One region of the Bacillus coreaensis genome, then DNA from elsewhere that is predicted to be linked to it. Evidence: riboswitches for the same ligand, from Rfam matches in the RefSeq annotation. Region 1 holds a riboswitch; the other holds the start of a gene.

The links. A riboswitch is a leader RNA that binds a small molecule or an ion and turns the genes downstream of it on or off. The one in region 1 is predicted to bind ZMP and ZTP.
Region 2: another riboswitch for ZMP and ZTP. It lies ahead of ACQ5H4_RS01800 (bifunctional 5,10-methylenetetrahydrofolate dehydrogenase/5,10-methenyltetrahydrofolate cyclohydrolase); the one in region 1 lies ahead of ACQ5H4_RS20345 (phosphoglycerate dehydrogenase).

Annotation. Positions count from the first base shown of each region.
Region 1 covers NZ_JBOCCY010000019.1:42,112-48,719, reverse strand. The annotation lists gene ACQ5H4_RS20345 (phosphoglycerate dehydrogenase) at 54-1,253, opposite strand; ZMP/ZTP riboswitch at 1,312-1,390, opposite strand; gene rlmH (23S rRNA (pseudouridine(1915)-N(3))-methyltransferase RlmH) at 1,820-2,299, opposite strand; gene ACQ5H4_RS20335 (CxxH/CxxC protein) at 2,380-2,538, opposite strand; gene ACQ5H4_RS20330 (S1C family serine protease) at 2,711-3,925, opposite strand; gene ACQ5H4_RS20325 (MBL fold metallo-hydrolase) at 4,046-4,840, opposite strand; gene ACQ5H4_RS20320 (two-component system regulatory protein YycI) at 4,842-5,651, opposite strand; gene ACQ5H4_RS20315 (YycH family regulatory protein) at 5,638-6,608, opposite strand, start outside.
Region 2 covers NZ_JBOCCY010000001.1:344,397-351,004, forward strand. The annotation lists gene glpK (glycerol kinase GlpK) at 1-69, shown strand, start outside; gene ACQ5H4_RS01795 (glycerol-3-phosphate dehydrogenase/oxidase) at 238-1,917, shown strand; ZMP/ZTP riboswitch at 2,444-2,527, shown strand; gene ACQ5H4_RS01800 (bifunctional 5,10-methylenetetrahydrofolate dehydrogenase/5,10-methenyltetrahydrofolate cyclohydrolase) at 2,601-3,446, shown strand; gene ACQ5H4_RS01805 (cold-shock protein) at 3,639-3,839, shown strand; gene cshA (degradosome RNA helicase CshA) at 4,036-5,484, shown strand; gene ACQ5H4_RS01815 (cold-shock protein) at 5,585-5,785, shown strand; gene ACQ5H4_RS01820 (cytosolic protein) at 5,848-6,255, shown strand; gene ACQ5H4_RS01825 (DUF6509 family protein) at 6,274-6,570, opposite strand.

The DNA of each region.
Region 1 (6,608 bases):
TAAGAAACAAAAAAGGTGATACAAAAATTTGTATCACCTTTGGTAAACTCTTATTAAATTATACGTACCGTAACAATACCTTCAATCAAGCCGATTTTTTCCTCTAACTGAGGGATAATTTCACTCGTTACATTGTTATCAATATCGATCATAGTATAGGCATATTCCCCTCTACTTCTGTTCACCATATCTGCAATGTTTAAATCATAGCTTGAAAGAGCTGATGTAATCTTTCCAACCATTCCAGGAACATTTTGATGGAAAGCTGCTACACGTTGCTTCCCTGAATATGGAAGAGAGGCATTTGGAAAATTCACTGAGTTTTTAATATTCCCAGTCTCTAGAAAATCCTTTATTTGGCGCCCCGCCATAATTGCACAATTTTCTTCAGATTCTGCTGTTGATGCACCAAGGTGTGGAACACAAATGGTGTTTTCCATTTTCAATACATTTTCATTAGGGAAATCTGTAATATATTGACCCACGATACCTTCTTCAAGCGCAACCGCCAAATCTATTTCGTTCACTAGTTCCCCACGTGAGAAGTTCAGAATATGAACACCTGGTTTCATAATGCTAAATGTAGCTTGATTAAACATTCCTTTTGTATCATCCGTTAATGGTGTGTGTACAGTAATATAATCAGCGTTTGCAAACAATTCTTCAATGGTTAAAGCACGTTGGACCGTACGTGATAAATTCCATGCTGTATCAACAGAGATAAATGGGTCAAAACCAATTACATCCATGTCTAAAGCAATAGCGTCATTCGCTACAAGTGCCCCAATTGCACCTAGTCCAATAACACCTAGAGTTTTACCTTTAATTTCTTTTCCTACAAATTGCTTTTTCCCTGCTTCTACAAGCTTTGGAACTTGGTCCCCTTCGCCTTCTAAGGTCTTTGTCCATGACACACCAGCAAAAAGGTTTCTTGATGACGCCATTATTGTAGTTAAAACCATTTCTTTTACAGCATTTGCATTGGCTCCAGGAGTATTAAAAACGACAATTCCTTGCTCTGTGCATTTGTCGACTGGAATATTATTAACACCTGCTCCAGCTCTTGCAATTGCTTTTAAATTACTACCGAAATCCATTGAATGCATATTAAAGCTACGTGCAATAATTGCATCTGGATTTTCACAATCATTGTCGACTGCAAAATTATCCTTTTTAAAGACTTTTAACCCGCTTTCTGCAATATTATTTAATGTTTTAATTTGGTTCACTTTTTTTAATGTAATTGGGCTCATATTGTTTCTCCTTTTTTATTATAAATTTGAACAAAAAGAGGCAAGGGTTTATAACCCTTACCTCTGCCCAGGCGAACGGCTACGACACCATGTGCTCCCTCGCGGTTATCCGCGTTTCGCCAGTTACACATAGTCTTTTTATTTCTTATATTCTAACAACTTCTTTACTAGCATTCAAGTAGAAAAATATTCTTTTTTAAATTTTCTTACAAATTAAACTTCATTATTTATGATGAGGTTTTCCTGTATTCTTAAATAAGTAGTCTAGTCCTTACTCCGGTAACCTCCGAAAAGCAAATAAGCGGAGATTTTTCTGTTAAATGCAGAATGGAGCTTATTTTCATGATGTATAAGCGGAGAATTTCCGATTATGCACAGCATTTTCCCCCATTATTACAGTTTTTGAGCCAATAGGCGGAATTTCTCCGTCTATTTAACCAATATTTCAGCCAATTTATACATTAAGCGGAATTCTTCCGTCTATTAATCAGACTGGATATTTAACCTGATCTTCAGCTGTTTTAGCCTCCCCATCCTTAGGAGAGGCATTGGCTAAAAATCCTCATTTACTTATGATAAGGTTCATTCCTATTAATCCGGTAAGCCCGATACACCTGTTCAAGCAGAATTAACCTCATAAGTTGATGAGGGAATGTCATCTTAGAAAATGATAACTTCTCATCTGCACGATTTAGAACATCCTTACTTAAACCCAGCGAACCTCCAATAACAAAGGCAATTTTACTTTTTCCGTATGTAGCCAACTTATCAATCATTTCCGCCAGTTCTTCTGACGATCGTTGCTTGCCTTCTATGGCTAGGGCAATGACATATGTATCTGGAGAAATTTTTGCTAACAGCCTCTCTCCTTCTTTATTCTTTACCTGTTCCATTTCTATGTCACTTAATTGCTCTGGAGCTTTTTCATCTGGGAGTTCAACCACTTCGACCTTCGCATAGGCCGTTAGTCTTTTTAAATATTCATCAATACCTTGTTTTAAGTATTTTTCTTTAAGTTTGCCAATTGTTAATAATGAGATATTCACACTTCATCCTCACTTTACGAACAAGATATCCACAGAAGTTATCCACATGTCCACATTTTTCATCCACATATTGTATAGGATCATTTGTTCCCTACCATATATACAGCATCATTTCGACAATATTCACAGGTTGTTAATAACTCATTTCCCTCAACTTTTAGTAAGGTTGGAAATGTCTCAAACTCATCTACAATCGTATCTATGGCAAGATCTACATGTTCCTCACAGCAGTAAATCAAGTTATTTCCCTCCTTCAAAATTCTCCAAACTTCAACAAAAAATGATGTGGATATCTGATATATAGTTTATCCAAAAACTTATCCACATTCCTATCCCATCCTACCAAAACTATCGAGAAATTTCTATCCACAAAAAAGAAATGCAAACATGACGCCTGCATTTCTCTCACAACTATAAGGTATTTCCACCTAGCTTCATCGTTGTTTCTTGAAGCTTTCCAGCACGGTAGAATTTAATGTTCAGCTGATCTCCGACTTTCTTTTTATTATATAGATGCTTTCTTAAATCAATGACATCTTTAATTGGATCGCCGTCCATTTCAACAATCACATCTAAATCTTCTAATCCTGCTTGTTCTGCAGGTGAGTTTGGATCCACCGTCATAATTACGACTCCCGATGTTACATCTTCCGGAAGTTTCAGTGTTTCTTTCTGATGATAAGCTGATACTTCATTTACTGATTGAAGTTGGATTCCCATGTAAGGTCGTTTTACCTCACCAAACTCCTCTAGATCACTAATGATTGGCTCAGCAGACTTTATTGGAATGGAGAGACCGATTCCCTCTACGGAGCTCTGGGCAATCTTCATAGAGTTAATTCCAATCACTTGGCCACTGATATTAATTAATGCTCCACCACTATTACCCGGGTTAATTGCGGCATCCGTTTGGAGTACTTCAGCCTGCCAATCAATTGCACCATCTTGGTTAATATCAACAGGAATCGCACGCTCTAAACCTGATACTATCCCTTGTGTAACAGAGCCAGAAAACGTTGCTCCAAGTGGATTTCCAATAGCGATCACTGGCTCACCAATTTTTAAAGCATCCGAATCTCCAAACTCAGCAACGGTTTCAATTTTGCTTCCATCAACCTCAAGAACAGCTAAATCGGTCCAAACGTCACTACCTCTTAACTTGGCTTCAAGCTTTGTTCCATCAGACAATGTCACCTCAAGTGAGTTTGCCCCTTCGATTACGTGATGGTTTGTTACAACATATGCTTTGCCATCCACTTTTTTATAAATAACACCGGACCCTGATCCTGCTTCCTGACTACTTGATTCTGACCAAAAACTTGTCGTTTGAAGATTCGTAATTCCAACTACCGCATCTCCTGCTTTTTCTACTGCCTTTGTTATATCTGTCACTACGTTTAAGCTAACATTTTCTGTCCTAACCGCATCGTTGTTTGCCGTACCTTCTTCTAGATTCGAATCTGTTTCTGTGGAATAAGGAAGAACATCAAAACCAATTCGAGGCAAGGCAACCACAATAAGAAAAACACCTAAAATGGCTCCAACTAGACTCGCAAAAAAGTACCCTCCTCGATTTCCCTTTTGTTTTCTGTACCGTGTTTCGTAGTCTTGATCATAATAACCCACGATTCACCAATCCTTTCAAACAATCATTATCTATGTAGTTTTTATCCCTATATATAATATAATCCCTTCTTGCCAGAGAATAAACCAAAAAGGTGACCCGAAAAAGTCGGAATCACCTTTTTATACCGCAGTTAACACAGTTGGAACTTTAGGGTCGGTATCGTATAAATCAAATTGCTCACCAATGATGATGCCCTTGCTTTGAAGTGTTTGCTCGACAGACATTTTAGCTAAATCTTTCATATTATTGTCTTGACTTAAATGAGCTAAGTAAATACGTTTTGTGTTATCACCAGCTACTTCACTCATTGCAATGGCTGCATCTTCATTCGATACATGTCCAACATCACTCAAAATACGGCGCTTAATGCTCCATGGATACTTTCCCATGCGAAGCATTTGTACGTCATGGTTGCTCTCAAAAACAAACACATCTGCGTTCTGAATGATTCCCTTCATACGATCACTAACATATCCTGTATCTGTAATTAGAACTAGCTTCTTTCCATTATGGTGAAATACATAAAACATGGGCTCTGCCGCATCATGAGACACGCCAAATGATTCAATATCCACCCCACCAAAGCTTTTTACTGTTTCCATGTCAAACGTAAATTTCTGTTCTACAGGAATTTCCCCTACTAAATGATTCATGGCATCCCATGTTTTTGCGTTAGCATAAACAGGAAGCTTGTACTTTCTCGCTAATATTCCGACTCCTTTAATATGATCACTATGCTCATGAGTGACAAAAAGTCCCGATAGCTTACTAATGTCACGATCAATTTTTTGAAAAAGAGCCTCCATTTGCTTCCCACTATGTCCTGCGTCTACTAGAAAGGACTGATCTTCCGTTTCTACATAAATCGCATTCCCTGTACTCCCACTCGCTAGGATACTAAAATGCAATGACATACTATTCACTCCAATTGTTTTCTTCATTCTTTAGTTGAATGACTTGTCCTTCAAATGCATTCACAAATAAATTCTCCCCTTCGTCTAATACAAATCGCCACGCAGGTGTCAAAACCTGTGAAGAAGTTAAACGAACAAGTGTGTAATAACCAAACTCGACTCTCTCTATCTTTGTTCCAAAAGGTAAATAGCCATTTTCATATAGTGTTTCTATCGCCTTAATGGGCTGAATAATTCTTTCATCTTCCGAAAGTTCCTCGATACTATCGAGTATGGTTTGTTTGTAGGAAACTACTTCATTATCGCTATTTAATTTGAACGTGATTTGACCGCTTGGATTTTTATAAAATAGCTTTTCTTGGTACTGCTGATAATAAGTTATACTATTATCACTTTCATCTCTACCCCAATAACGATATTGGTCACCATTTATGACTGATCCTTTTAAAAATGTATCTAATTCAGGTGGTTGACCTTTGCTGCTCACTTTTAAAGGTGTGTCCAATTCTGATTCAATAGACTGGTTGTTTCTTATTGTAATGGTTTGACCGCTGAGCGTTGTATCTATAAGCATTTCAACCTCTTCCTCTGTAAACACTCTTGGAACCGTACTTAAGTACGTGTCCTTTTCAAAGTTTTTTGGAAGATCATTGTATGTGATTTCATCTGCCTTTAATCGGTTTTCTAGAGAAGGATTGGTCGCATATTCATATTTAGTTGCGGTACGAATCTTTAAGAACTCATTCATAAGATAGATATTTAAAACGAAAAAGGAAAGGATAAAGATGGTTTTAATTCTACTCCAATCCATGCTTTATCCCCCCACTCTCGCTACTCGGAACCATCTTCCATTCATCGTTATACTTATAGTACCAAGCTGGTTCCAAATGAATTAGTGAATTCTGGTTAATATCAGTAATCTTAGACATGTGATAGCCAATCGAAATGTCCTGAAGAAAATCGAGGTCAAAATCTTCTACTTTTTTCAACTCTTCTAGCACACTGACACCAGATGGTAGGGTAATTTCAGTGGCATCCAATCTACTTCCTAACATGAAATTACTTCGAAAATACTTATTAATTCCACTAGCATTCCAGATTTGTAAAATTTCCGATATTCCATTATCACCAAAGATGGGGTAACCACTTAAATCGTATAATCGGAATAATATGACCTGTTCTGACTGGTCCATTCCTACATATCGATAATTATCCGTCCAGCCACCATGACTATTAATAAAATCAATACTTTTTTCCAGAAGGTGACTCGATTTCGCTGTTGCTCCACTTTCAACATCTTCTGTTTTCACATAGGAAACAGTACTCGTTTCATAATTGACACTCATTAAAGTAGTTGTATCAGTATACTCTTCACCAAAAGAGCTGAAATTTTTTGACACTAGATTCGGATCGCTAAATAGGGCATCACGAAGTTTTTCTGTCGATAACTTCAAAAACAGGTAATTATATAAAGCAACTTTTACTGGCTCTTTTCGCAGCATCGTAAAACTTTCTCGATTAATTGGTTCATATAGTGCAAACTTTTCATTCTCACTTATGTCCGCTAAATATCGTTCTTTAAAATCTTTGATATAAGTGGCTGTAACATATGCTCGAAGCACTTCATTCTCTTTGGAGGAAATAAAATAAACGGCTCCTCCCTCTCTTGTTTCTGGCTCTAAATCAATAACAATTCGGTCAAAGTTACTCTTAGGAATATCATTACTAGGTAATTGTAACGCGCTACGGTACACCTTTAAAGGAACAA
Region 2 (6,608 bases), on a different contig from region 1:
TCTGATAAAAGAGAAGTGCTTTATTCTGGATGGAAAAAGGCTGTTCATGCAGCAATGGCATTTAAATAATATATTGATGTGATTAATGTTTACCAGTGACATACAGTTTGGTATAATAATAGCAAGTTAATAATTCAGGTTGGAGAATCGGAGAGACCACAAAATCATTATCTTTAAGGATAGTGCATTTTGTGGTCTTTTTTATTCACTCTAATTAAGAAGTAGGGGGAAACAGGGATGAGTTTTTCAAATAAACAAAGAAAATATCTAGTAACTGAACTTTCAACAAAACATTATGATGTCTTAGTTATTGGTGGTGGAATCACAGGTGCTGGTATTGCACTAGATGCCTCCCTTCGCGGAATGAAAACGGCGGTTGTTGATATGCAAGATTTTTCTGCTGGTACTTCCAGTCGTTCAACAAAACTTGTTCATGGTGGATTGCGGTATTTAAAACAGTTTCATGTGAAAATGGTGGCTGAGGTTGGTAAGGAAAGAGCCATTGTGTATGAGAATGGCCCACATGTAACTACGCCAGAGTGGATGCTGCTTCCTTTTCATCAAGGCGGGACATTTGGGAAATTTAGTACCTCTGTAGGGTTACGTATTTATGACTTTTTAGCGGGAGTTAAAAAATCAGAGAGAAGAGTGATGTTCTCAGCAAATGAAACCTTAACAAAGGAACCGCTTGTGAAACAGGATGGGTTAAAGGGTGGCGGTTACTATGTCGAATATCGTACGGATGATGCAAGGCTTACAATAGAAGTAATGAAGGCAGCGGTTGACAAGGGTGCATGTGCGATTAATTATACAAAGGTAGAAAAACTCGTTTATGAACATGGTACAATTGTTGGCGCGAAAGTAAGTGATTTAATTAGTGGAGAATCATATGAAATTCGGGCAAAGAAAGTGATTAATGCTGCTGGTCCTTGGGTAGATAGTATTCGAGAACTTGATCGATCCAAAGCTGGGAAAGTGCTAAAGCTTTCCAAAGGTGTGCATATTGTTGTTAATCAAGAAAGATTTCCTCTCAAGCAGGCCATTTACTTTGATACACCTGACGGTAGAATGGTATTCGCTATTCCTAGGGATGGAAAAACTTATGTAGGTACGACTGATACATTCTATGACGAGTCCATTGCCCAACCTAGAATGACCAAAAGTGACCGAGACTATATTATTGCTAGTATCAACTATATGTTTCCTACGGTTCAGATTTCAGTTGATGATATTGAATCGAATTGGGCTGGAGTTAGACCATTAATTTGGGAGGAAGGAAAAAATCCTTCTGAAATTTCAAGAAAAGACGAAATATGGGAATCAAAGTCAGGTTTGATTACAATTGCGGGTGGAAAGTTAACAGGCTATAGAAAAATGGCGGAGACAGTTGTTGACTTATTAGCAAAAAAATATAATGAAGAATCAGGAGAGGAGTTCTCAAGTTGTCGCACAAAGGATTATCCTATTTCTGGAGGCGATGTTGGGGGGAGTACAGGATTTAATATGTATATTTCTAATCAAGTCAAAAAGGGAGTTGAAGTAGGATTATCACCCGAAGACGCAACGAAATTGATAAAAATGTATGGCTCCAACGTGCCTATCCTACTGGAGATTATCCAAAAAAGTAAAGAGGAAGCAAGAAAATATCAAATCCCTGTATTTTTATTTGCACAATTAAAGTACGCAATCGATCATGAAATGGCGTATTCACCTATTGATTTTTTCAATCGGAGAACTGGGGCCCTTCTTTTTGATATAAATACGGTTAAAACATATAAAGACCAAGTGTTGGATTTCATGGCTGAAGAACTTGACTGGAATAAAGAGATCCAACAGAAGTATCAAAAGGAATTGGAAATTGAAGTGTTATATGCAACTGTTCCCATTGATGATCAAACTAGTGAAAAGCTAGCATAGCTCTCCTTATGGGGAGCTTTTTTGACAAAAGTAAAAAAATGTTATACAATGAATTCTGTTGCTCTTTTGAGGTGGATTGTTATTTATACAATAAAATAAACTTCAACAAGAAATATGTTTGTAATACAATTGATACTCTTCAGAATGGTATTCCATGATACCATTAGAAAATTACATTAGACGGTTTCCCCAACAATCCTTCTTTTTTTTCGTATTTTCACTTTATATACTCATTTCCAAACAAATGATTTAGAGTTAAGTTTACAAGAGTGTCATTCCCTGAAGAATTACAGGGCCTGATTCACACTGGCGCGGTCTAGGAACCGTAAGGATGGAAGAGAGGTAGGGCTTTCATTGTTTTAGGTAAATTACTACAGCCAATTATATCTCAAAAGAGTTTTCTTAACGGACAACAATAGTTGTCCGTTTTCTATATACAAAAGAAAAACCCGAACGTTGATATATTATTTTGGTTGAAATATATGTGTTTTAAGAATATAATAAGCATGAATTAACAAAGTTTATAAAAAATCGCAGTAACTGACGACAAATGTGGAAGCAACCACAGGGGAGCTGCGTCGCTGTTAAGCCGGTCGTCTGGGCAGAGAGAAGGCGTACGTCTGTCTCTTTTTCTAATATATGGAGGGGTTAACGTGACGAAACCTGTTATTTTGGATGGTCAGATGGTAGCAAACAAAGTCAAAAATTCTCTTAAGGAAAGAGTGGAAAAGCTCAAGGAAGCGGGAGTTACTCCTTGTTTAGCTACCATTCTCGTTGGTGATGATCCTTCTTCTGCCACATATGTGAAGATGAAGGGAAATGCATGTGAGAAATTAGGGATTGTATCGAAAAGAATTCATTTGCCTGCAACCACAACTACTGAGGAGCTTTTGGCCACAATTACTGAATTAAATAACGATGATAATGTAAATGGCATTCTACTTCAGCACCCAGTACCTAAGCAAGTGGATGAAAGAAAAGCGTTTGATACAATCAGCATTGAAAAGGATGTTGACGGTGTTACTAGCTTTGGTTATGGACAAACAGCATTAGGGTTTGGTGTGTTTCCTTCTTGTACACCAGCTGCTATTTTAACCATTATTAAGGAATATGGAATTCCAGTACAAGGAAAGCATGCAGTAGTTGTAGGGAGAAGTCCTATTCTTGGTAAACCCGTATCAGCACTACTATTAAATGAAAATGCAACCGTAACTACATGCCATTCATATACTAACAACTTACCAGATATTGTGAAACAAGCGGATATTGTTGTTGCTGCAGTTGGTAAGCCTAACTTTATTAAGGGTGAATGGGTGAAGGAAGGTTCTGTGATTTTAGATGCTGGTTATAACCCAGGAAACATTGGAGATGTAGAGTACGATACTTGTTTTGAGAAAGCATCCGCTATTACACCAGTTCCTGGTGGGGTTGGTCCAGTAACGATTGCCATGCTTTTAAAACATACAGTTGATTCAGCAGAACGTACGTTGCAGTCAAAAGTAGAAAATGAAGTAGTTCAATCCATTTAATCTTCTTGACTTATTCTGCATATTCGATTAATATGAATATAACGCTATAAAGTTCGGTATATATTTTTGGTTAAGTGGTCGTAACTGCAGGATGTGGTCGATTTTCTTCCCTTCCTTGCTTGTTACGGCTTTTTACGTTTTTGATCTATATATTTAGTACTTATGGTGAACAATTTTTTGGAGGTTTTACACATGAACACAGGTAAAGTAAAATGGTTTAATGCAGAAAAAGGTTTCGGATTCATCGAATCAGCTGAAGGTCAAGATGTATTCGTACACTTCTCAGCAATCCAATCAGAAGGCTTCAAAACTTTAGAAGAAGGCCAAGAAGTTACTTTCGAAATCGTTGAAGGCAACCGTGGACCACAAGCTTCTAACGTTCAAAAAGCTTAATATATTGAGTCATTTAAGGTGATGCATTGATATAAGCATCACCTTTTTCTTTGGAATGAAACCATGATAATTAACTCCGTTTTATTCTCTCGCGATCATTCCTTCACTCAAAAAAATTACAAAAAAAAACTTTAAAATATAATTCTAAGTACAAAATAATGATATAGGTGTTTAAAATTAAGGAGGAAAAATAACTTTGACAACATTTTCAGATTTTGGTCTAAGTAGTGAATTACAAAAAGCAGTATCAAATATGGGATTTGAAGAACCAACACCGATACAAGCACAAGCGATTCCGATCGCTCTTCAAGGAAGAGACATGATTGGGCAAGCACAAACAGGAACAGGAAAAACAACAGCGTTTGGTGTTCCATTACTAGAAAAGATGGATTTACAAGAGGGTATTCAAGGTCTTGTATTAGCTCCTACGCGTGAACTAGCAGTTCAGGTGGCTGAAGAATTAAACCGAATTGGGCAAGTAAAAGGAATTCGTACACTTCCGATTTATGGTGGTCAAGATATTAATCGCCAAATTCGATCATTAAAAAACCGACCACAGATCATTGCTGCAACACCTGGACGACTAATTGACCATTTAGACAGAAGAACAATCCGTCTAAATAATATTAAAATGGTTGTTCTAGATGAAGCAGATGAAATGCTAAATATGGGCTTCATCGAAGATATCGAAAGAATTCTAAGTGATATTCCTGAGGAACGTCAAACATTACTTTTCTCAGCGACAATGCCCAAGAGAATTCAAACTCTTGCAGAAAAATTCATGAAAAACCCTGAGCTTGTAAAAGTGAAAGCAAAGGAAATGACAGTCACAAATATTGAACAATTTTATCTTGAAACACATGAAAAGCAAAAGTTTGATGTATTAACTAGTTTACTCGACATTGAATCTCCAGAGCTTGCGATTGTTTTTGGCCGTACGAAAAAGCGTGTAGATGAAGTAGTTGAAGGGTTGATCAAGCGTGGTTACTCAGCTGAAGGAATCCATGGTGATATTCCGCAATCAAAACGTGACCAAGTCATTCGTCGCTTTAAGGATGGTACAATTGAAATCATGGTAGCAACTGATGTAGCCGCTCGTGGTCTGGATATTAGTGGGGTTTCACACGTGTACAATTTTGATATTCCGCAGGATCCAGAAAGCTATGTACACAGAATTGGTCGTACAGGACGTGCTGGGAAGAAAGGTCTAGCTTATACATTTGTTTCCCCACGCGAACTTGATCATTTAAAAATTATTGAGCAAGTAACAAAGAAAAAGATGGTAAAAAAACCAATTCCTTCTTACAAAGATGTAATCGCTGGTAATCAAGAAGCTACAATTAATAAAATTATGAAGGTAATTGAAAATAATGATTACTCTGATTACAAACGTGCCGCTGAGTCGTTATTAGAGGATATTGATTCTGTAACGGTACTAGCTGCAACATTAAAGCTTTTAACTAAGGAACCAGATGTTACTCCAATCAAACTAACAGCGGTAGAACCAGTTCGTTCACGTAAACCGAAGTCTGGTTTTAGAGACCGTACACGTTCGAATGACCGTGGTAGAAGCAAGGATTTCCGAGGCAAAGATCGCAGAGATGATAGAGGATCTCGTAATAGAAAACCAGCAAAACAAAAATAAATTCTATTTTTATGATTGAAATTCAAAAAAATAGGCAATATATAAATGTGATACCTGGTATCATTAATAAGAGCTTTTGAATTTTAGGAGGATTTTTTACATGGCAACTGGTAAAGTAAAATGGTTTAACTCAGAAAAAGGTTTTGGATTTATTGAGGTTGAAGGTGGAGAGGATGTATTCGTACATTTCTCAGCAATTCAAAGCGAAGGCTTCAAGTCTCTTGATGAAGGTCAAGAAGTTAGCTTTGATATCGAACAAGGACAGCGTGGACCACAAGCTGTTAATGTTAATAAAATCTAATGGATCCAAAAGAGCTCTTTTTAGAGCTCTTTTTTGTGTCTGAATCAAATAGGAGGTTGAATATGAAATCATTCGCAGTAAATTTTCATAAAGAAGATCAAGTGGATAAGATGAGAGTTAATAAACTAAATGAAGAAGATTTTCACCTGGCAACAGAAGGAGGGACTAGGCATTTATTCGAATTAGATACAAATATCGGGTTTTTTGTTTATTTTGATGCAGTGGATAAAGAAGGAAAAGAATCGTATCTTGTTCTTCACTATGAAGAAGAAAGTGAAGAGCCAAGTGGTTGCTATTCGTTTGAACTTAAGGATTTTTATCAATTTGCAGCACTTCAATTAAATGATTTGGAGTACAATGAAGAGGAAGCTGAGGGGCAAGAGGCTGAAGAAGATTATGGGCCCATTCACCATTTAGCGCATTTAATGTATCATATTATTGAAGAGGGTAAAAAAGTAGAAGAGGAGTAAAGAGAGCGAATGCTCTTCTTACTCCTCTTCAGCTTCTAGATAATGTTCTTTACAAAATGATTGAAGCATTTCTAGCTCTTCATCTTCTAAGTCAAATTCCAACACTTTTTCTGTATTTGATTCTAGTATGTGATAGTGTGAAATACGTAGGCCATTTTCATCAACCACATATAGGACCTTTAACTTTAGCCCCTCTTCTCTGAACAATTCATCCTCTTCGTCCACATTAAAATCGATCAAAAATTCGTATCGATTTCCTGTTAATATATTGAAGGGGTCTTCAACTCTTTCTACTGTATATTCTGTAAATTTCATCTTTTACCTCCTGATTGTAACTTGTATTAGTATAACCT